DNA from 2 places in the Caballeronia sp. INML3B genome. Region 2 is predicted to be linked to the other one. Evidence: riboswitches for the same ligand, from Rfam matches in the RefSeq annotation. Region 2 holds a riboswitch; the other holds the start of a gene.
The links. Region 2 has a riboswitch for cobalamin ahead of NCS58_RS18730 (CbtB-domain containing protein). Riboswitches for the same ligand answer to the same signal wherever they lie in the genome.
Positions count from the first base shown of each region.

Region 1 (11,538 bases), on a different contig from region 2:
CAGCGAGGGCGATGAACTCGCTGCGGGCCGTGAGCGGTATCGCTTCTATCGCGATCGCGGCTATGTCATCGAGACGCACAATCAGGGCGGTTGAGCGCACAGAGGCCGCGCCTCTGCTGCACTAAGCTCTGCTGAGAAATGGCGGTTCGCAATAGATCGGAATCAGCGCCGATGCGCGAACGCTGGTCGACAGGAGACCTTTGAACATGACCGACAAGCCCGAATCCTTCGATTCGTCCATCCCCGTTCTGACCGATGTCGTCGTGCCCGGCAAGCCCGAGTACGCGCGCGCGCGCGCCGCCGATGAAGCCGCGATCGAATACGATGCGCAGCGGATCGCCGAGCGGCTGAACGGCCGCTTCACGACTTTCCTGACGGGCGATGCGCGCGCGCTGATCGAAGAGCGCTGCCGCGAAGTGCTGCGTGAGCAATCGACGCAACTCGTTTCGGCGATCACGCGCGAAGTCGCGATGGCGCTGGAAGGCCGCATGAGCGAATGGGTGCGCGACGCGGTCGAGGATGAGTTGCGGCGGCAGCGCGGCGAATGAGCGCGATGTAACGCGCATACGGCACACGAAACAAAGGGGCGCACGCGCGCCCCTTCTTCAATCCGGTCACGCCCGATTCACCCCGTCACCGCGCCCTTGTTAGCCGGCTGCGCAAGCGCCGCGAACTTCGCCAGCACGCCGCGGGTGTACTTCGGCGCGGGCTGCTTCCACGCGGCGCGGCGGCGCGCGAGTTCCGCATCCTCCACGTTCAGTTGCAATAGCAGCTTGTGCGCGTCGATCGTGATCGAATCGCCTTCCTGCACGAGCGCGATGGTGCCGCCCGCGTAAGCTTCCGGCGCCACATGGCCGACCACCATCCCCCACGTGCCGCCCGAGAAGCGCCCGTCCGTGATGAAGCCGACCGATTCTCCCAGCCCCTTGCCGATGATCGCCGATGTCGGCGCGAGCATCTCCGGCATGCCCGGGCCGCCGACCGGGCCGAGATAGCGCAGCACGAGAATATCGCCAGCCTTGATCTTGTCGGCGAGGATCGCGTCCATCGCGCTTTGCTCGTCGTTGAATACGCGCGCGGGGCCGGTGATGACCGGATTCTTCAGGCCCGTGATCTTCGCCACCGCGCCGTCCTCCGCGAGATTACCGCGCAGGATCGCCAGATGCCCTTCCTTGTAAAGCGCCTGTTCGATCGGGAAGATGACCTTCTGATCCGCACGCGGTTTGCCCGGCACGTCCTTCAGTTCTTCCGCGATCGTGCGCCCCGTGATCGTCATGCAGTAGCCGTGCAGAAGGCCTGCGTCGAGCAGGATCCTCAGCACTTGCGGGATGCCGCCGGCCTTGTGCAGATCGGTGGCGACGTACTGGCCCGACGGCTTCAGATCGCAGATGACCGGCACTTTCTTGCGCATGCGCTCGAAGTCGTCGATGCTCCATTCCACTTCCGCCGCATGTGCGATCGCCAGATAGTGCAGCACGGCGTTGGTCGAGCCGCCCGTCGCCATGATCAGCGCGACTGCGTTTTCGATCGACTTCTTCGTGATGATGTCGCGCGGCTTCAAATCCTTCTTCACCGCCTCGACGAGCACGCGCGCCGATTCCGCGGCTGAGTCGACCTTCTCCTGATCGGGATTCGCCATCGTCGACGAGTACATCAGCGACATGCCGAGCGCCTCGAACGACGAGCTCATCGTGTTCGCCGTGTACATTCCGCCGCACGAGCCGGTCGTCGGGCACGCGTTTTTTTCGACGCCCTTGAAGTCCTCTTCCGACATGCGGCCCGCCGTGAATTCGCCGACCGCCTCGAACGACGACACGATCGTCAGATCCTTGCCCTTCCAGTTGCCGGGGCGGATCGTGCCGCCGTACACGTAGATCGACGGCACGTTCATGCGCGCCATGCCGATCATGCCGCCCGGCATGTTCTTGTCGCAACCGCCGATCACGACGACGCCGTCCATCCACTGGCCCTGCACCGCGGTTTCGACGCAGTCCGCGATCACCTCGCGCGACACGAGCGAGTACTTCATGCCTTCGGTGCCCATCGACATGCCGTCGGAGATCGTCGGCGTGCCGAAAATCTGCGGGTTCGCATCCGACTTTTTGATCGATTCGACGGCGGCATCCGCGAGGCGCTGCAGGCCCGCGTTGCACGGCGTGATGGTCGAGTGCCCGTTCGCGACGCCGATCATCGGCTTGTCGAAGTCTTCTTCCTTGTAGCCGAGCGCGTAATACATCGAACGATTGGGCGAACGCGCGACGCCCTGGGTGATGTGCTTCGAGCGACGATTGAAGGCCATGATGTGCTCCGTGAGGGGACGTTTTTGCTCTAGTGCAGCAAGCATGCAACCCCTGCGATGTGTCTGTCCAATATATTATTCAGGGCTTATTAGGTCGCAAAAAATATCAATGGAGCAGAGAAACCCGCCCATCGAACTGCGTCTGTTGCGCTACTTCGTAACGGTCGCCGAAGAGATGCACTTCGGTCGCGCCGCCGCGCGTCTCGCGATGACGCAGCCGCCGCTCTCGCAGGCGATCCGCGCGCTGGAAGACGCGCTCGGCGTCGCGCTTTTCGTGCGCACGAAACGGACCGTGGAGCTGACGCCCGTCGGCAAGGACCTGCTGCCGGAAGTCCGCCGCCTGCTTGCAAGCGCCGATGCGCTGCGTCCGCTCGCGCAATCGCTCGCGCGCGGCGAGGCGGGCGTGCTGTCACTCGCGTTCGTCTCCACCGCCGATTACGGCCTTTTGCCGGCGCTGCTGCGCGAGTTCGGCGCGCGCTATCCCGGCGTGCGGCTGCAACTCACCGAGGCGACGAGCGACGTGCAGATCGAGGAACTCGTCGCCGGGCGCATCGACGCGGGCCTGGTAATTCCGCCGCTGCCGCCGCGCCATGCCACGTCGCTCTCGTATGTGTCCGTAGCGCGCGAGCCGCTCGTCATTGCGATGTCCGCCGATGCTGCGCAGGACCTGGGGCAGGGCGCCGACGAATGGGCCGATACGCCCGTCGATCTGCACGATCTCGCCGCCGCGCCGCTCGTCGTCTTTCCGAGGCGTCTCGCGCCGGGTTTGTATGACATCATCATGGGCTGCTACGGCGCGGCCGGCCTCACGCCGCGCATCGGCCAGGAGGCGATCCAGATGCAGACCATCGTGAGCCTCGTGTCCGCCGGCATGGGCGTGGCGCTCGTGCCGCATTCGCTGCGTCATCTGCGGCGCACGGGTGTCGTGTATCGTCCGCTGCGCCCGCTGAACGCGTCGACGATGCTCGTCGAAACCGGCCTCGTCTGGCGCGCGGCGGAAGTGAGCCCGGTGCTCGCGGGGTTCATCGAGATCGTTCGTTCGCGGGCCGAAACCGCGGGTTCGGTATGATTCGCCCTTGTAGTTCGCTCAAGCTCCCACATCAGAATGCTCATACATCCCAATTTCGATCCCGTCGCGATTCATCTCGGACCGCTCGCCGTGCGCTGGTACGGCCTCATGTATCTGGTGGCGTTCATATCGGCCATCGTCATCGGCCGGCTGCGTCTGCGCCTGCCTTACGTGGCGGCGCAGGGCTGGACCGCCAAGGACATCGACGACATGCTGTTTTATGGCGTCCTCGGCACGATTCTCGGCGGGCGCATCGGCTACGTGATCTTCTACAAGGCGAGCTATTACGCGGCGCATCCGCTCGACATCTTCAAGGTCTGGGAAGGCGGGATGTCGTTTCACGGCGGCTTTCTCGGCGTGACGCTCGCGATGGTGCTGTTCGCGTATCACCGCAAGCGCACCTGGCTGCAGGTAACGGATTTCGTCGCGCCGATGGTGCCGCTCGGTCTTGCGGCGGGGCGTCTCGGCAACTTCATCAATGGCGAGTTGTGGGGCCGCGTGACGAGCCCGAACGCGCCGTGGGCGATGCTCTTCCAGAGCTCGACGAACGACGACGCGATCTGGCTTGCGAAGAATCCGCAACTCGACGCGCACTACCATCTCACGGAAATCTTCCAGCGCTATCACATGCTGCCGCGTCATCCGTCGCAACTGTACGAGATCGCGCTCGAAGGACTCGTGCTGTTCATCGTGATCTGGACGTTTTCGCGCAAGCAGCGTCCCGTCGGCGCGATCTCCGCGCTGTTTCTGATCGGTTATGGACTGGCGCGCTTCACTGTGGAATTCGCGCGTGAGCCGGATGACTATCTCGGCCTTCTCGCGCTCGGCCTCTCGATGGGCCAATGGCTCTCGCTGCCGATGATCATCGTGGGCGTGCTGGTGATGGTGTGGGCGTACAAGCGCAATCTGCGTCTGCCGCCCGAATCCGCGAAAGCCTGAGCTTTGCGGGGCAGCACGCCCCGCATCGTTCAACGCCCCATCTGCACCGAACCGGAGACGTCGACGGTCACTGTCGTCGTGCCGGCTTCCATCGCGATGGGGGCGGCCATCTTCGCATCGGCGCTCATCGCGCGCGATTGCATCATCATGACCGGGCGCGGCTGAACGCCGCTATGTCCGACGTTCACTTCACGAATCGTGTAATTGCTGTAGCCGAACCCTTGCGCGGCGGCTTGCGCCTGCTTGCGGAACGAATCGATGGCTTGCGTGACGAGCTTCTGCTCGGCCGCGCGCTGCGCCTCGGGCGACAGCGAGAACGCGACGCTGCCTACCTGCATCGACGAGCTCATCTTGCCCGCGAGCTTCGACGCCGCCGCGAAGTCATGCGATTCGAGCACGATTTCCGTGCGGCCTCGCCATGCGGAGATCTTGCCGTCACGGTCCGTTGCCGGATACACGGTGAATGAGCCGCTCTTCGCGGTCACGCCGTCGACGCCCCTCGCTTCGCGCAAGGCGGCCTCGGCGCGCTGATTGAGCGTACTGGTGAGAGACGAGGGATCGGCCGCTTCCTGCTCGTAGAAGAGCGTGATGTTGACGACATCCTGCGGCACTTGCGCGCTTGCCTGTGCCGAAAGAGAAAGCACGCCCGAAGGCTGCGGCTGCGTGATGACCGTTTGCGCGGCGGCCGTTTGGGAAAGCGTGAACGCTGCGCCCGACATCGCGAGGAGCGCGAGCGCGGCAGCGGTTTTCTTGTTGATCATCGAAGGACTCCGAACGCGGGATATCGCGTGATTCGCGACGGGATTTAGGCGCGGCCTTCGTGTCGTAAGTTCCTTGTTAGACGAGTTGTTCGGTAATAAATCGCCACTGCGCTTCTGTTACCGGCGTGATCGACAGGCGATTGCCGCGCGCGAGCACCTGCATGTCCGCGAGCGCCTCATGCTCGCGCAACGTGGCGAGAGAAATGAGCGGCGTCTTCTTCACGAACTCGACATCGACGAGCATCCAGCGCGGCGTTTCCTGCGTGGACTTGGGATCGTAGTAATCGCTCTTCGGATCGAACTGAGTGGGATCGGGATACGCCGTCGAGCACACTTTCGCGATGCCCGCGATGCCAGGCTCCGGACAACTCGAATGATAGAAAAGCACACCGTCGCCGAGCTGCATCTGATCGCGCATGAAGTTGCGCGCCTGATAGTTGCGCACGCCCGTCCACGGCAAGGTTTTATTCGGCGCGTGCGCGAGGTGATCGATGCTCGCTTCGTCCGGTTCGGACTTCATCAGCCAGTAGCGCATGATGGTTCGCTATGCGGAAATCGTCGATGCAAATGAAAACGGCATCGGAAAAACCGATGCCGTTTCTTGAATGGGTCCCCGCCACGGCCGCTAGGCCGGCATCCTGAACCTGGGTTCAAGATTGGTCGCGGTAAGCAACACTTCGGGTACATCGGACTAGCGACGCGCGCGCCCGTGCTGCAAGGTTCCGCAACCGTGCCAATGTAGCATTGGTTCAAGGAATATATGACCTTGGCGAACCAGGCAGGGAACCGTCACTCTACACCAATCGTTTGCCTTATGCAGCCTCTCGGGAGCAAATCGGCAGTTTCTTTTTTCGATTGATATTGCGTGCTGATTGACTCAGCGCGCAGACGTCTCACTGCGCTTCATACTGCGCGATGACCGCGCCCAGTTGTTCGTTCATCGAATGCATCGTGCGGCGGATTTCCTCGGCGGGGAAGGCCTCGCCGTGACGCACGCTGTCCTGCAGCTTAAGCAATTCCGACGCCAGCGAAAGCGCTGCCATCACCGCGATGCGATCCGTGCCGCGCACGCTGCTCGCATTACGCACCTTGTTCATCTCGGCATCGACGCGCGCGACGGCTTCGCGCAATGCGCCTTCCGTTTCCGGCGAGCACGCGAGGCGATACGGCTGCCCGAGAATGGATACTTCGATCTGCGTGGTCGTCATGCCTTCTCTCCTTGATGATGCTCGCCGTGCAATTCCGCTTCCTGTGCTTCCCGGGAATCGGCGTCGAGGAGATCGAGTTGATTGTCGGATTCGGCATGTTGCGCGGACTTCGCGCGGGGCAGCTTTTCGAGAATGGCGTTGAGGCGTACTTGCGCGTCGTCGATTTTCGCGGAGAGCGAGTCGCGTTCGGATTGCAGCGTATCGCGCTCTTCACGCACTTGCGCAAGTTCGGCCTGCACGTTCGCATAGTCGGCGCGCAGTTGTTCGAGTTGCTCTTGCAGCGCCTGACGCGCCTGATTGTGGCGCTCGCTGATCTGGATCAGCCGGCCGATATTTCCTGACAGTGATTCGAGTTCGTTGAGCATGTGCTGCGTCCTCTAAAGACCTCGCATTTTAGCGCGGTTCAACGGAGCTTCCGATAATTGTCTCGTTTCGAGACGTAACAGCATGCGATCTTGCGCTTAATCCTTCGAATCAAGCGCATGTCGCCATGCATTCGTGTGCAGAAAAGGCGAGCGCTGGTCATCGCTCGTGGGGACAGGCCGGCCGATTCTCGTTCGATTCGTCATGTGCCGCGCTACTCTGTCCGTGCCGTTTTCTTGACGGCCCCAACCCGCGCTCCTACACTTGCCGCACTTTTTGGTGCTCGCATTCGCGGATCTCGCGGATGCAGTCAAACGGGAAACAGGGAGCGAAGTCTCCGAAGTCCGACCGGGACCCACCCGGGATGAGCCAACCTGTGCTGCCCCCGCAACGGTAAGCGACCGCAACGCAAGTTGCAAGTCGTCTCATGCGCGTTTTTGCAGCGCAAACGTGTGGATTTTCATCACACCGGGTTTGTTATTCGAATCCACTGCAAGAAACGTGTCGACGCCACTGCGCACGATGCGCGGGAAGGCGAGACGATCCGTCGTCAGCCCGGATACCGGCCAGAGTTCGACGCATCGGCGCTCAATGCGCAAGTGCGTTCGTCGCGCATCGTCCTCGCGGGGAGCGGGGTCGCGCTCATGCGAAACGGAACTTCACTCATGGTATTGCCACAGGCCGCGCTCAAGAACGGCCCCACTCGTCATGTCGCGCTCGTTGCAGCGGTCTTCGGCTCGGCGCTCCCCGGCGCGGCGCACGCCGCCGACGGCGCCTCGCAAACGCTTGCCCCAGTCGTCGTCACCGCGACGCGCGCGCCGCAGCCGCTCGCCGAATCGATCCCGCAGACATCGGCGTTCGATGAACAGGACATCGCCGATGCCAACGCCGACGACGCGCTCGGCCTCGTCGCGCTCGCGCCCGGCGTGCAGGTCACGCGCAACGGCGGACCGGGCGCGAATTCCGGCGTCTACATACGCGGCGCGGCGTCGTCGCAATCGCTCGTTCTGATCGATGGCGTGCGCGTCGAATCGGTGTCGCTCGGCGCGGCGCAGCTATCGCAATTGATGCTCGATGAGATCGGGCGCGTCGAGGTCGTGAACGGCAATGTATCGGCGTTGTACGGCTCGAATGCGATTGGCGGGGTCGTGCAGATCTTCACCAGGGAAGGCGAGCCGCATCCGCCGCGCTTCGCTTTCGAGGCCGAGTACGGCAGCTATCACACGCAGCGTCAATCGGCGGGCGTGAACGGCGCGCTCGACAAGGACGGCCGCACGACCTTCAGCCTGAACGTGTCACGCGAAAAGACCGATGGATTCTCGTCGATCGATCCGGCGATCGCGCCCGGCGCGAATCCTAACGCGAACGGCTATCTGAACGAGAGCGTCGCGGCGACGCTGCGCCACCGGTTCAGCGACAAGTGGGATGCGGGCGTGCGCTTCATGCAATCGAACGGCATCGACAGTTTCGACGATGCCTACGGCCAGCCATCCGACATCAACGAAGCGCACGATCGCGTGCGTTCGGCGTCGGTGTTCGCGAATGGCAGGATCACCGACAACTGGACCACGCACTTCACGGTCGCGCAGGGGCAGGATCGCGCGAATATCGAGCAGAACGGCGCCTATACGAGCCGCTTCGACTCGGAGAATCGGCAATACACGTGGCAGAACGATTTCAGGATCACCGATGCGCACACGCTGTTGTCCGGTTACGAGCATCTCGATCAGACGCTCGATTCCGACCAGTTCACCGCGCCCGATCGTCACGTGAATTCGGTGTTCGCGGGCTACGTGGGGCACATCGGCGCGAACGATTTGCAGGCGAATCTGCGGCACGATCAGTATTCCGATTTCGGCGGCGCGAACAGCTACTATCTGGGCTACGCATATCACTTCGATGCGCACTGGAAGGCGAGCGCGAGCTATGCGGCTTCGTTTCGCGCGCCGAGCTTCGACGACCTCTACTATCCGTTCAGCGGCAATCCGTCGATCCAGCCGGAGCGCAGCCATTCGGTCGAGGCGGCGTTGCAGTACGCATCGAATGCGCTCGGCGTGATGCGCGTGACGCTGTTCCAGACGCGCTATTCGAATCTGATCGACTATGTTTCCGACGGCGGGTTCTACTATGTCGCGCAGAACGTCGGGCGCGCGAAAGTGCAGGGCATCGAGGGATCGTGGGCGGGACATGTCGGCGCAACCGACGTGCGCGCGGGCGTCACGTTCCAGAATCCCGTCGACGAGACGAATCACGAGGATCTGACGCGGCGCGCGCGGCATTTCGCGACGCTCACGGCGCATCGCACGATCGCGCGCTGGCGCGTCGGCGGCGAGTGGATCATGAGCGGAGAGCGCCACGATTACGATTCGACGCTCGCGGGTTACGGCATCGTGAATCTTTCGGCGCGCTATGACGTCTCGAAGTCGTGGTACGTCACAGCGCGCATCGACAACCTGTTCGACAAGGACTATGAACTTGCGTACTCGTACAACACGCCGCGGCGCGGCGCCTATATCACGCTCGGCTGGCATCCGTCGTGAGCAACGCGCCTGAGTGTCTCCAGCGTGCGCGTGCGATGAACGCGAGCCGCGCGGCCGCGATCTGGATCGCGCTCGCCGCGGCGACGTTCATCGTGCTCGTCGCGTCGCTCGCGATGGGCAGTGTCGCGTTGCCCATGTCGCGTGCGCTCGGCGCGCTCGTTCGCACGCACGCCGCGACGCCCGATATCGCCGATGAGATCGTGCTCACCTTGCGGCTGCCGCGCGCGCTCGCGGGCTTCGCATCGGGCGCGCTGCTCGCGATGGCGGGTGCGCTGCTGCAAGTGCTGTTGCGCAATCCGCTCGCGGAGCCGTACGTGCTCGGCGTATCCGGCGGCGCCGCGACGTTCGCGCTTGCCGCGATGCTCGCATCGGTGCCGTGGTGGGGCGTCGATATCGCGGCGTGCGCGGGCGCGTTCGCATCGATCGTCGTCGTGCTCGGACTCGCGCGCAAGGATCTCTGGCAGAGCGCTCAGGATGCGTCGCCGCGACTATTGCTCACGGGCGTCGTGATCGCATCGGGATGGGGCGCGCTGATCACGCTGATGCTGAGCATCGCGCCCGAGAACCGGCTGCGCGGCATGATCTTCTGGCTGACGGGCGATCTCAATGGCGCGGCCGCGCCGTGGCCTGCGTTGATTGCGCTCGCTGTCGCGCTCGTCGCCATCGTTCCTGTCGCGCCGCAATTGAACGTGCTTCTGCGCGGCGATGCCACCGCGCGTGCGCTCGGCGTGCCGGTCGAACGATTGCGCCTGCGTGTGTATCTCGTCGCGTCGATCGCCGCGGCGGCTGCGGTGACGACGGCGGGAACCATCGGCTTCGTCGGCCTCGTCGTGCCGCATCTGCTGCGTCTCGCGTTCGGCAACGATCAGCGCATGCTCGTGCCCGCCGCCGCGCTCGCGGGCGGCCTCGCCGTGATGGCCGCCGATCTCGCCGCGCGCACCGTGATCGCGCCCGCGCAGTTGCCGGTGGGCGTCGTCACGGCGCTGATCGGCGTGCCGATGTTCCTGTGGATGCTCTTGCGGAGAGCGCCATGACCTTGCAACTCGATGCCGTCGTGATTCGCGCGGGCGCGCGCACGCTCATCGGCGGTCTCACGCAGACGATATCGACGGGCGAAGTATGGTGCATCGCCGGGCCGAACGGCGCGGGCAAGACGACGCTCATCAACGTGCTCGCGGGTCTCTCGAAACCGGCGTCGGGCCGCGTGTCGCTCGATGGCCGCGCACTCGCGTCATGGCGCGCGGCGGACCTCGCACGCGCGCGCGCGCTGATGCCCCAAGCCATGCACGACGCCTTCAGCGCGACCGTGCTCGACACCGTATTGCTCAACCGCTTTCCCTATCTCACCGGCTGGGGTTGGGAGAACGAAGACGACCGCAGCGCCGCGCGCGCCGCGCTCGACACGCTCGGCCTCGCGTCCTTCGCCTCGCGCGACGTGCTGACGCTCTCGGGTGGCGAACGCCAGCGCGTTGCCTTGGCTGCCGTGCTGTGCCAGAACGCACCGTGCCTGTTGCTCGACGAACCGCTTTCGCATCTCGACCTGCGTCATCAGATCGACTGCCTGCATACGTTGTGCGACACCGCGCGCGAGCACAAGCGCACCGTAATCTTCTCGTGCCACGATCTGAACCTTGCGCGCCGTTTCGCGACGCATGCGCTCCTGCTCGACGGCAACGGCGCCGCTCACGCGGGCCTCGTCGCCGACGTCCTCACGCCCGAACGCGCGGGCGCGGCATTCGGCTATCCGCTCGCGCTCATCCGCGACGGCGAGCATGAAGCGCTCGTGCCTTCCATTCATCGCCCCTGAAAGGAATTTCGATGTCCTCGTTCAACGACATCCCGCTGCCCCGCGCACTCGACCGCGCACTCGAAGCCGAACTGCGCCGCGTCATCGACATGAAGACGAAGCCGCCCGGCAGTCTCGGGCGGCTCGAATCCCTCGCGCTGCAAATGGGCCTGATCCAGCGCGCGACCAGGCCGCGCATCGAGCGTCCCGGGATGATCGTCTTCGCCGGCGATCACGGCATCGCGAAGGAGGGCGTGAGTTCGTATCCGCAGGAAGTGACGGCGCAGATGGTCGCGAATTTCTTGAGCGGCGGCGCGGCGATCAACGCGTTGTCGCGCTCGGTCGGCATGTCGCTCGAAGTCGTCGATGCGGGTGTCGCGACGCCGATTCCCATCGACCACGGGTACGAACGCCTGTCGCTGGGACTCGGCACGCGCAACTTCGCGCGGGAGCCCGCGATGTCGCGCGAGACCGCGCTCGAAGGCATCGCGCGCGGCGCGGCGCGCGTGCGGCATCACGCGTCGCTCGGCACGAACGTGATCGGCTTCGGCGAGATGGGCATCGCGAATACAT
Region 1 is NZ_JALQDI010000003.1:158,663-170,200, forward strand. It holds gene NCS58_RS03945 (DNA polymerase III subunit chi) at 1-94, shown strand, start outside; gene NCS58_RS03950 (DUF2486 family protein) at 207-548, shown strand; gene ilvD (dihydroxy-acid dehydratase) at 626-2,299, opposite strand; gene NCS58_RS03960 (LysR family transcriptional regulator) at 2,409-3,368, shown strand; gene lgt (prolipoprotein diacylglyceryl transferase) at 3,405-4,307, shown strand; gene NCS58_RS03970 (SIMPL domain-containing protein) at 4,337-5,068, opposite strand; gene NCS58_RS03975 (EVE domain-containing protein) at 5,145-5,603, opposite strand; RNA gene ssrS (6S RNA) at 5,675-5,856, opposite strand; gene NCS58_RS03985 (cell division protein ZapA) at 5,962-6,276, opposite strand; gene NCS58_RS03990 (hypothetical protein) at 6,273-6,641, opposite strand; cobalamin riboswitch at 6,900-7,225, shown strand; gene NCS58_RS03995 (TonB-dependent receptor domain-containing protein) at 7,305-9,179, shown strand; gene NCS58_RS04000 (iron ABC transporter permease) at 9,215-10,213, shown strand; gene NCS58_RS04005 (ABC transporter ATP-binding protein) at 10,210-10,986, shown strand; gene cobT (nicotinate-nucleotide--dimethylbenzimidazole phosphoribosyltransferase) at 10,998-11,538, shown strand, end outside.
Region 1: it holds a riboswitch for cobalamin, as region 2 does, so the genes downstream of both, NCS58_RS03995 (TonB-dependent receptor domain-containing protein) here and NCS58_RS18730 (CbtB-domain containing protein) in region 2, are expected to answer to the same signal.

Region 2 (11,538 bases):
CTTCGCGCAACTGCCGAACGGTGCATCACTGGATCGCACCGAAGGCGTGATCCGTCAGATGTCGGATATCGCGCTGAAGCAACCGGGCGTGGAAAGCGCGGTGGAGTTTCCGGGCTTGTCGGTGAACGGCTTCACCAACTCGTCGAGCGCGGGCATCGTGTTCGTCACGCTGAAGCCCTTCAAGGAGCGCGTGCATGACAAGGCGCTGTCGGCGAATGCCATTGCGGGTGCGCTGAATCAGAAGTACGCGGGCATCAAGGGTTCGTTCATCGCCGTGTTCCCGCCGCCGCCGGTCCTCGGTCTCGGCACGCTCGGCGGCTTCAAGATGCAGCTCGAGGATCGCGGCGCGCTCGGCTATGCGGCACTTGCCGATGCGACGCAGGCGTTCATCAAGCGCGCATCGCAGACGCCCGAGCTCGGACCGACGTTCTCCAGCTATCAGATCAATGTGCCGCAGTTGAATGTCGATCTGGATCGCGTGAAGGCGAAGCAACTCGGCGTGTCCGTGACGGACGTGTTCGACACGATGCAGGTCTATCTCGGCTCGCTCTACGTGAACGACTTCAATCGCTTCGGACGCGTGTATCAGGTGCGCGTGCAGGCGGATGCGCCGTTTCGCGCGAACCCGGAAGACATCGGCCTGTTGAAGACGCGCAACGCGAATGGCGACATGGTGCCTTTGTCGTCGCTCGTGAAGGTCACGCCGACGTATGGCCCTGAAATGGTCGTTCGCTACAACGGCTATACCGCCGCGGACATCAACGGCGGCCCGGCGCCGGGCTATTCGTCGGGCCAGGCGCAGGCGGCGGCGGAACGCATCGCGGCGGAAGTGCTGCCGCGCGGGATCAAGTTCGAATGGACCGATCTCACGTATCAGCAGATCCTCGCGGGCAATGCGGCACTGTGGGTGTTCCCGATCAGCGTGCTGCTCGTGTTCCTCGTGCTTGCCGCGTTGTACGAAAGCCTGACGCTGCCGCTCGCGGTGATCATGATCGTGCCGATGAGCATTCTGTCGGCGCTGCTCGGCGTATGGCTCACCGATGGCGACAACAACATCTTCACGCAGATCGGCTTGATGGTGCTGGTGGGCTTGTCGGCGAAGAACGCGATCCTGATCGTCGAGTTTGCACGCGAGCTGGAGATGCAGGGCCGCTCGATCGTGCAGGCCGCGATCGAAGCGAGCCGCCTGCGTCTGCGCCCGATTCTGATGACGTCCATCGCGTTCATCATGGGCGTGGTGCCGCTCGTGCTCTCGACGGGCGCGGGTTCGGAGATGCGTCACGCAATGGGCGTCGCGGTGTTCTTCGGCATGCTGGGTGTGACGCTCTTCGGTCTGATGCTGACGCCGGTGTTCTACGTGATCCTGCGCAAGCTGTCCCGCACCGAGCATGTGACGGACAAGCACGGCTCGCATCCGCAGATGCGCGGTATCGGTGCCTCCTACGAGGCGCAATGAGGTCGATGATGAATAAGCTACATGTGTTATCGAGTCTGATGGCTTCGCTGTTGCTGGTGGCGGGCTGCTCGCTCGCGCCCACTTACGAGAAGCCGGACGTGAATGCGCCGTCCGCGTACAAGGAAACGCCGCAAAAGCCGCTCGATGCATCGGAAGCGGGCACCTGGAAGACCGCGCAGCCTTCGGAAGAGATGATGCGCGGCGAATGGTGGACGATCTTCGACGACGCCGCGCTCAACGATCTGGAGAAGCAGGCGCAGGACGCGAACCAGAACCTGAAGGCGGCAGCGGCGCGCGTGAAGGAAGCGCGCGCGATCAACCAGACGGCCCGCGCGGGCCTCTTTCCGACGCTCGACGCGGGTTTCGGCCCGACGCGCGAGAAGCTCTCGCCGGCATCGCAGTTCCTGCCGGCCGATGGCAACGTGCCCGCGCAGACGTTGTGGCGCGCGCAGGCGAGTGCGTCGTATGAAGTGGATCTGTTCGGCCGCGTATCGAACTCGGTGCAGGCCGCGAATGCGGACACGCAGCAGAGCGAGGCCTTGTTCCGCTCCGTGCAATTGGCGTTGCAGGCGGACGTCGCGCAGAACTACTTCAATCTGCGCGAGCTCGATGCCGAGACGGATGTCTTCACGCGCACCGTGCAGTTGCGCGAGGAAGCGCTGAAGCTCGTGCAACGCCGCTACACCGAAGGCGATATCAGCGAGCTCGATGTTGCGCGGGCGAAGTCGGAACTGGCGACGGCGCGCTCGGATGCGATGACGGTGCAACGTCTGCGCGCGGCATCGGAACATAGTCTCGCCGTGCTGCTCGGCAAGGCGCCCGCCGAGTTCTCTATAGCCGCGAACCCGCTCAAGCCGGTCACGGTGCGCGTGCCGCCGGGGCTGCCCTCGGCGCTGCTCGAACGTCGGCCGGATATCGCATCGGCGGAACGCGCGATGGCGGCGGCGAACGCGCGCATCGGCGTGGCGAAGGCGGCGTTCTTCCCGTCGCTGACGCTCACGGGCTCGGGCGGCTTCGAATCCGCGACGCTCGGCGATCTCTTCAAGTGGTCGAGCCGCACGTTCCTGCTCGGGCCGTTCGCGGGCACGGCGCTGAACATCCCGATCTTCGATGGCGGCCGGCGCAAGGGCAATCTCGCGAATGCGCGCGCCATTTATGAAGAGGATGTCGCGAGCTATCGTCAACAGGTGCTCGTTGCGTTCCGCGAGGTGGAGGACAACCTTTCCGATCTGCGCATCCTCGAAGACCAGACAGCGACACAGGACGATGCCGTGAAAGCATCGGTGCGTGCCGCGCAGCTTTCGCGCACGCAGTACACCGAAGGCGCGGTGAACTACCTCGACGTGATCGATGCGGAGCGTACCGTGCTGCAGACGCAGCGCGCGTCGGTCGAGCTGCGTGGGACACAGGCGGTATCGACGGTGAATCTGATCCGCGCACTGGGCGGCGGCTGGGGCGATGCAAAGCCCGCGCCGGTGCCCGAACCGAGTCTCGCTCAGAAGTGACGTGAATATGGCCCCGCATTGCGCGGGGCCAATTCGTTAGTGTTCGCTGAAAAGAAGGATCGGAGAGACGCAGTGGATTGTTCGTCTCCCGGAACATATGTCTTCACCTGGGCGGCGTTTATCCGCGAGGCTCCATTCCTTAGAATTCTGATCATGGGATAGGGAGCCGATGATGAAAGACTTGATCGCAAGACAACTGTATCAGCCGGCGGTGGTGCTGCCACTGCTACTGTTGACGCGCCTGATGGTCACGCTCGACTTCAATCTCGCGCAGGTCATGTTCGTGATGGTGCTCAAGGGTTCGCAGCACGCATATCAGTTCGCGCTGCGTCACACCGTGGCGCGTCAGCGCGGTAATGTCGCCGTGAAGCGCGTTCCCTGCAGCAACTGCTGCTGACGCGAGCCGTATCATCGAACGTCAATACACCTCAGGAACGTACATTTCATCCGGCACGGGTTGCCGCAGATAATCGGGATTGAATACGCGCTCGGGCAGCTTGATCGGCTCATGCTCGATCTCGTGATACGGCACCTGGCTCAACAGGTGATGAATGCAGTTCAGGCGCGCACGCTTCTTGTCGACGGCCTGCACGACCCACCACGGCGCTTCGGGAATGTGCGTGCGCTGGAGCATGACTTCCTTCGCGACCGTGTACGCTTCCCAGCGGCGTCGGCTCTCCAGATCCATCGGGCTCAGCTTCCACTGCTTGAGCGGGTCTTCGATACGCGCCTCGAAGCGCACTTCCTGTTCGTCGTCGGTGATCGAGAACCAGTACTTGATGATCTGGATGCCGCTGCGCACCAGCATCTTCTCGAACTCGGGAACCGAGCGGAAAAACTCCTCATATTCTTCGTCGGTGCAGAAGTTCATCACGCGCTCGACGCCCGCGCGGTTGTACCAGCTTCGGTCGAACAGCACGATCTCGCCCGCCGCGGGCAAGTGCGACACGTAACGCTGGAAATACCACTGCGTGCGCTCGCGATTATTCGGCGCAGGAAGCGCCGCCACGCGGCACACACGCGGATTCAGGCGCTGCGTGATGCGCTTGATCGCGCCGCCTTTGCCCGCCGCATCGCGTCCCTCGAACAGCACGACCAGACGATGCCCCTTGTTCACGACCCAGTCCTGCAGCTTCACGAGCTCGCCCTGCAGACGGAACAGCTCGCGGAAATAGGTTTTGCGCAAGCGCCGTTCTTCTTCCGAGAAGGTCGATTCGCCGTCCAGGAAGCGGTCGTCGACTTCCATCTCGAACTCTTCGTCGTAGCTGTCGATGATGTCGGCGTGGAAGCGGCGCTGTTTTTCCGTCTGATTCATGAAGGGCTCCGTGGGCGTTCCTGGGCTGCCGCCGTCGCGTTTGACCGGTCGCGGCGCGGGCCGGGCGATTATGACGGTATTCGATGGCATTCATACGACAACGGTCGATTCAAACATTGTAGAAAGCCGCGCGTGCGGCCTCAAATCCGGCGCACGGCTTTGTGACACGGCGCCGCGCGCCGTTAGAATGTTCCGGCATTTCGATGGCATGCCAATGGCATTGTCGACCTCATCTCAACATCTACCGCGAGCGAACACGATGACCGCAACGATCCAGAGTTTCGACGAAGCCCAAACCGCGCGCCTCGTGCCTTATGACCGGCTCGTGGACACGCTCGCCGCAACGATGCTCGACTACGCGGCGGGCCGCATCGTGAGTCCGGAGCGCATGGTCGTGCCGATCGAGGGCGGCGTCATGCTGTCGATGCCCGCGAGCGCCGCCGATATCGCGATGCACAAGCTCGTCAATGTATGCGCCGGCAATGGCGCACGCGGCTTGCCGACGATCCACGGTCAGGTCACCGCGTACGACGCCACGACGGGCGTGCCGCAATTCATGCTCGACGGTCCCACCGTGACGGGGCGGCGCACGGCGTCCGTGTCGATGCTCGCGATCCGCGCCCTTCACGTCGTCGCGCCGCGCGAGGTGCTCGTGATCGGCACGGGCAAGCAGGCTGCGTATCACGTCGAGGCGCTCGCCGCCGTTTATCCGGATGCGCGCATTCGCGTACAGGGCTCCCGTCCTGAACGCGCACGCGATTTTTGCGCCGCGCATGCGTCGGCTTCGGGCAATCTCGCCGTGCTCGAAGACACCACGATTCCCGATTCGGTCGATGTCGTCATCGCCGCCACCACGAGCAAGACGCCCGTCTACACGATGCCCGCGCGTGCGGGGCGGCTCGTGATCGGCGTGGGCGCCTTTACCGCCGATGCCGCAGAGATCGCCGCCGCGACCGTCCACGCGAGCGAGCTTTATGTCGATGACCTCGCGGGCGCGCGTCACGAAGCGGGCGACTTCATTCTCGCGGGCGTCGACTGGAACGCGGTGCATGCGCTCGCCGAAGCGCTCGCCGCTCCGAAAAAGGCCGAGCGGCCCGTCGTGTTCAAATCGGTCGGCTGTGCGGCGTGGGATCTCGCGACCTGTCGCGTGGCGCGGGCGGTTTTGTCGGAGGAAAGCTCGCAGGTGCGATAGACCGCACGAGGGAAATGCTGCTTGGAACGCGACTTGCTAATTGTTTGTCTATTGAAAAGAGGGGCGACAGCGTCCCGAGACTAACGGCGCGCAATGTGCGCCACAGCAATCAAGCCAGCGAACTGACCCATGACAAGTCGATATGACAGCAAATGGCACCCGTGGATTCCGGCGCAAGGTGACGGGCGCGAAAGCGCTAAAGGGAAGCGCCCGGCGGCTCCCCAGGCGAGCGCCGCGCCGCCCGCGGGCTACTTCATCTCCGTGCTGGAGCTTGCGACAGGCGAAAAGCTCGGCAACGACGAGCGTCTGCGCGCCGTGGCCATGCTCGAATCGCAGTTCGGCGAGGGCCGGCCGCGCACGCTGAAAGAAGCGGTGCGCATCTGCGCCGCAGCGATCGATTCGTCGACGTTGCAGCGCATGGCACGCGGCGCAAAGGCCTGACGAGAGTTCGCTGAACGCGCGTTTTTTCACATCAGTGTAAAACGCGCGTGCTCACGGAAAAGCGCCCGGTCGTTCGAGGGCACGCTCGGAGCGCTTATTTGACGGTCTGAATCACTTCGAAGCCTTCGAATTCGGGGTGGCCGAGATAGAGTTGGCGCGTCTCGCCGCCGGCGTTGCGATGCGCGGCGCGAAACGCGTCGGATCGTGTCCAATTCTCGAAGGCCGCCTGGTTCGCCCAGATCGTATGACTCGAATAGAGGACGTGGTCGTCCTTGACCGGTCCTTTGAGCAGATGAAACTCGACGAACCCCGGCACATCCTTGAGATGCGTGTCGCGGCTGCTCCAGAGGCGTTCGAAGTCGGCTTCGGCGCCGGGCACGATCTTGAAGCGGTTCATGGCGATATACATGTCGAAGCGTTTCCTTCTCGTCAGGTCAAAAACATAAGAATCAGCTACGCCCCAGTTCCACGAGCGTCGTGAAACCGCCGAAGAACATGCGCTGCGGATCGAATGGCGGATCGCCGGATTCCATCATCGCCTTGAGCCGCGGGTCTTCCATCACCTTCGCGTTGACGCTGTCGCGCTGCTCGCGCGACGCGTAGACGATATACGAGAACGCCACGGTCTCGCCTTCCTTCATTTGCACGCTCTGCGGAAACGACGTGAGCTTGCCGGGCTTGACGTCGTCGGCGATGGTCTCCACGAACTGCAGTGCGCCATGCTCGAGCCAGATCTTGCCGGCGGCCTCGGCCATGGTGCGGTAGGCGTCGATCTTGTCGATCGGCACGGGTACGACGAATCCATCCACGTAATGCGGCATCTGAGTCTCCTGAATCGGTTCGAGAGCGGACCGCGCGTGCGATGCGCTGCTCGTTTGAGCGATGTGTCAGCAACGAAGTTCAGGCCGCTTCATGCGGCGATTCGGCGGTCCATGCGTCGGCGGGCGAGGCGCGTTTGAGCACCGTCGATGAAAGCGGCGCGAAATTCATTCCGTACACGGACTGGAGCGGCATGCCGAGCATATGCGCGAGCGCCACTTTGACGACGATCGCATGCGTGACCACGATGCAGCGCTCGCGCGCATTCAGGCGATCGACGAATGCAAGCCCCTGCGCGACGCGCGCTGCGAGCATGGCAACGCTCTCGCCGCCGTGTCCGCGCGCTTCTGGATCCGCAAGCCACGCGGCGACCTGCTCGGGCTCGCGCTCGGCTGTCTCGCGTATCGAGTGCCCGCGCCAGCGGCCATAGTCGATATCGTCGAACGCGGGCGCGATTTCGAAAGCATCGGCGATCCATTGCGCGGTCTGGCGCGCTACGCGCGCCGGGCTCGCGATCACGCGTGTATCCCGCACGGAGCGCGGCCCCACCCGCAGCGGCGCGAGTTGAATGCGTGCATCATGCTCGGCATGATCGTCGCCTCCGGGAAAGTGGCCGGTTTTCATCGCGCGCGTAGCGGCGTGGCACAACAGAATGAGTTCCAAGGGAGTCGCCGGGCGAATCGGAATCGTTTTACTTTGCCGCCGATCATCATAGAATGGCAAGCTTGCAGTGCGAGGAAGCCGGTGCAAATCCGGCACGGTCGCGCCACTGTATGCGTTCGTCAGCGTGAAAGCGTTGCGCCGCGAGTCAGACCCCGCTGCATGCTCTTCGTCAATCGGGACGCGCTTTTCCCTGGAGAACCACCATGAATGCTTCCAACACGCCGGCCTTTTCCGCTCCGGTTTCCCCGTCGCTCGACGCACCCGTGCCCCTTCCGGTGCGCGAAGTGCTCCCGTGGGCCGTTTTCATCGGCCTTCTTCTGTTGATCGCAATCTATTTCGTCGGCGCGGAGCAGGGCGCGACGTCGATCTTCTCGGGCATGTACGTCCACGAGTTCGTTCACGATGGCCGGCATCTGCTCGGCTTTCCGTGCCACTGAGGACGCGTCATGATTCGCACTTTGCTGATACGCGGCATGATCGCGGGGCTGATCGCGGGCCTGATCGGCTTCGGTTTCGCTCGTGCGTTCGGGGAGCCGTCGGTGGCGCGCGCCATCGCGTTCGAGCAACATCACGAGCAGGCGCACGACCATGAGCATGCCGATGCCGCGAGAGGCGCCGCGCATTCGCACGATCACGGCGACGAAGAACTCGTCTCCCGCGATACGCAAGCGGGTCTCGGCCTCCTGACGGGCGTTGCGGTGTTCGGCACCGCATTGGGCGGTCTCTTCTCGCTCGTGTTCGCGTTTGCTTATGGGCGCCTCGGCGCGTTGCACGCGCGCGGCACGTCGGCGCTTCTGGCGTTGTTCGGCTTCGTGAGCGTCGCCATCGTGCCGTTCCTCAAGTACCCGCCGAATCCGCCGGCGGTCGGCAATCCCGACACCATCGGGCCGCGCACGGCGCTCTTCTTCGGCATGGTGGCCATTTCCATCGCGGCGGCCGTGTTCGCGCTGTGGCTCTGGCGGCGCATGGCGGCGCGACATGACGGCTGGAACGCGACGCTTATCGCCTCGGCCGCGTATCTCGTCGTGATCGTGGTGGCGCAGCTTGCACTGCCGCGCATCGACGAAGTGCCCGCCGATTTCTCCGCGTCGCTCTTGTGGAACTTCCGCCTGGCCGCGATCGGCATTCAGGCGCTGATCTGGACGACGCTCGGTCTCGTGTTCGGCGCACTCGCCGCACGTGAACTGGACCGGCCGGCTGTCAGGAGAATGGCGGCGGCTTGACGCTTCTTGCAGGCTCGATTGTCCGGCCCACGTTTCGATCGAAGCGTGGGCTTTCTATTTCGCGCTTGCCGCACGCCGTGCGAGCAACGCGTCGAATAAATCGAGCTTCGCGGCTTCGTCCATCGATTTGAAGGTCTTGATTTCTTCGCGGCTTCTGAAGCATCCAAGGCATAAGCCCGTTTCCGGATCGAGCTTGCAGACGTCGGTGCAGGGCGAGCCGATGGGTTCCTGCGTCTTTGCGCGCTCGATCGTGAATGCGAGATCGAGCGGCGTGCGAATGTCTTGCGTCGTCGTCATAGTGATTCGCCGCGAAAGAGCGCGGCAGCGGCGGCCGGATTCGACGGCCAGTAAGCGTGCATGTAAGTGGCCGTGACCGGCCCGTGTCGATAGAGCGCTTCGCCCGATGTGCCCGTCGTCGCGTGTTTCGCCTCGAGGACGGCCTGCATCGGCGTGTGCAGAGTCGAGTAATGGAACGTGTGGCCCATCATCGCGCCGTGCGTCGTGTCGATACGCTGCATCGCGAGGCGCGACAGCTTGCGTTGCATTGCGGCATCGCCCGGAAGAATGCCGAGCATCGCGTGCCGTGTGCCTTCGATGTCCGTCAGCGTGTCGAGCAGATAGAGCATGCCGCCGCATTCCGCGACGACCGGCTTCGCTTTTGCAACGTGTTCGGCGATCGACGCGCGCGCGTTCGCATTTACCGCGAGACTTGCCGCATGCAGCTCGGGGTAACCGCCGGGAAGATAGAGCGCATCCGCATCGTGGGGCGCGGATTCGTCGGCGAGCGGCGAGAATGTGCTGATGCGCGCGCCCATCTCGGCGAGCAGATCGACGTTCGCCGGATAGACGAACGAGAACGCTGCGTCGCGCGCAATCGCGATATGCATCCCGTCGAGCAGACGCGGGGGCGCGGGAAGGGTCGTATCGTCGAAATGAACGGGCGGCGGCAGATCCGCGAGCGCGGTTTGCGCGATCGCGTCGGCGGCGCGATCGAGGCGCGCGTCGAGGCCCGCGATTTCGTCAGGCTGCGTGAGACCGAGATGACGCTCGGGCAGCGCGATATCGTCCGCGTTCGACAGATGGCCGCAATAAAGCAGCCCCTCTGGAATGGTCTCCGACAGCATCTGCGCATGGCGCGCCGACGCGACGCGATTGGCGAGCACGCCATGAAACGGCACGTCCGCGCGATAACGCGCGAGCCCGAACGCGATCGCGCCGAAGGTCTGCGCCATGCCGTGCGCGCCGATCACCGCGAGCACGGGCACGTTGAACGCGGCGGCGAGGTCGGCGCTGCTTGGCGTGCCGTCGAAAAGACCCATCACGCCTTCGATGAGAATGAGATCGGCCTCGCGGGCGGCCTGTGCAAGCAAGGCGCGGCACGCGTCGAACCCGACCATCGAGAGATGCAGCGAATACACGCTCGCGCCGCATGCGCGCTCGAGGATCATCGGATCGAGAAAATCCGGGCCGGTCTTGAACACGCGCACGTTCAGGCCACGGCGCGTGTGATGGCGCGCAAGCGCGGCCGTCACCGTGGTCTTGCCTTGATGCGACGCGCTTGCGCCGATGAAAAGAGCGGGGCAGTCGGGCATTGCGTTCAGAACTCGACGCCGCGTTGCGCCTTCACGCCCTGCTCGCGATAGGGGTGCTTCACGAGCCGCATCTCGGTGACGAGGTCGGCGAGTTCGATCAGCGCATCGGGCGCATGCCGGCCGGTCACGACCACGTGCAGCATCGCGGGCCGCGCCTTGAGCACGTCGAGCACTTCATCGAGCGGCAGATATTCATACTTGAGCACGGTGTTCAGTTCATCGAGCACGACCATCTGATAATCGCCGCTTTCGATCATGCGCCGCGCCTCGTTCCAGCCTTTGCGCGCAGTGGCCATGTCGGCCTCGCGGTTCTGCGTGTTCCAGGTATAGCCGTCGCCCATCGTGACGAAATCGCAATGCGCGATCGCGCCGAGGAAATCGCGCTCGGACGTATGCAGCGCGCCCTTGATGAACTGCACGACGCCGAGCTTCATCCCATGACCGAGCACGCGCACGGCCATGCCGAACGCCGCCGTGGTCTTGCCCTTGCCGTTGCCGGTATTCACGATCAGCAGGCCTTTTTCATGATCGGCGGCGGCCTGCTTTTTCTCGTGACCTTCCTTGCGACGCTGGGTCATGCGCAGATGCGATTCGGTATCGGTTTTCACATCGACTCCATTCGAATGGGGTTGCAGCGGGTCTTTGCATGACGAAAGACGGCCGTATCGTACATCAGCAGCGGCCGCGTTTTCGGCTTAATTCTGCGCTAACAGACGGTGGGCATCATGCAGTCACGCAATCACCGACTTCAGGAGCAAGGAAATGGACGCGCTCTATCTCTATCTGGAACTCGTGGCGCTGGCCGTTCTCGTCTGGCTTTGCCGCGATAAGTTCAAGCCACCCGTTGCAAAGCCGCTCGCCGAAACGGCGCGCCCGCGCACCACGGCCAAACCGGTGTTCATGTTCCGTTCGCATCGGGTTCATGCGCCATTGCGACCGCGACAGTTACGCCGCAACCGATCGTCTTTGGCACGATGAGCGTGTGCGCGTTGCCTGCAAGCAGCGCGCATGGCTCGCATACGCCATCGACGTTCATATGTTTCGCCGCGTGATGTGACATCGCCGTGCGAGGCGTGCGCGCGATCTCATCGGCGGTATAAAAGCGCAGCGGCAGGCCATGACGTGCGCAGAAAGCGAGCAAGCCCGCTTCGTTTCGCTTCGCATCGATGCTCGCGACGATCGCGATGTCGCCGAATTCGAGCGTGCCCAGCGCGACGCGCACCGCATGTTCGATCGCATCGGCGCTCGTGTCGCGCCTGCAGCCGATGCCGACGGCGAGCCGCATGATTGCAGGCACATTCATGCGAACGATCGAAGATTTCATGGTGAATG
Region 2 is NZ_JALQDI010000040.1:626,233-637,770, reverse strand. It holds gene NCS58_RS18775 (efflux RND transporter permease subunit) at 1-1,456, shown strand, start outside; gene NCS58_RS18770 (efflux transporter outer membrane subunit) at 1,462-2,961, shown strand; gene NCS58_RS18765 (hypothetical protein) at 3,134-3,358, shown strand; gene ppk2 (polyphosphate kinase 2) at 3,380-4,276, opposite strand; gene lhpI (bifunctional Delta(1)-pyrroline-2-carboxylate/Delta(1)-piperideine-2-carboxylate reductase) at 4,536-5,468, shown strand; gene NCS58_RS18750 (hypothetical protein) at 5,598-5,909, shown strand; gene NCS58_RS18745 (antibiotic biosynthesis monooxygenase) at 6,004-6,318, opposite strand; gene NCS58_RS18740 (DUF1428 domain-containing protein) at 6,359-6,730, opposite strand; gene NCS58_RS18735 (histidine phosphatase family protein) at 6,810-7,391, opposite strand; cobalamin riboswitch at 7,440-7,566, shown strand; gene NCS58_RS18730 (CbtB-domain containing protein) at 7,595-7,828, shown strand; gene NCS58_RS18725 (CbtA family protein) at 7,838-8,614, shown strand; gene NCS58_RS18720 (DUF1289 domain-containing protein) at 8,669-8,911, opposite strand; gene NCS58_RS18715 (cobyrinate a,c-diamide synthase) at 8,908-10,206, opposite strand; gene cobO (cob(I)yrinic acid a,c-diamide adenosyltransferase) at 10,212-10,814, opposite strand; gene NCS58_RS18705 (cobalamin biosynthesis protein) at 11,105-11,509, opposite strand.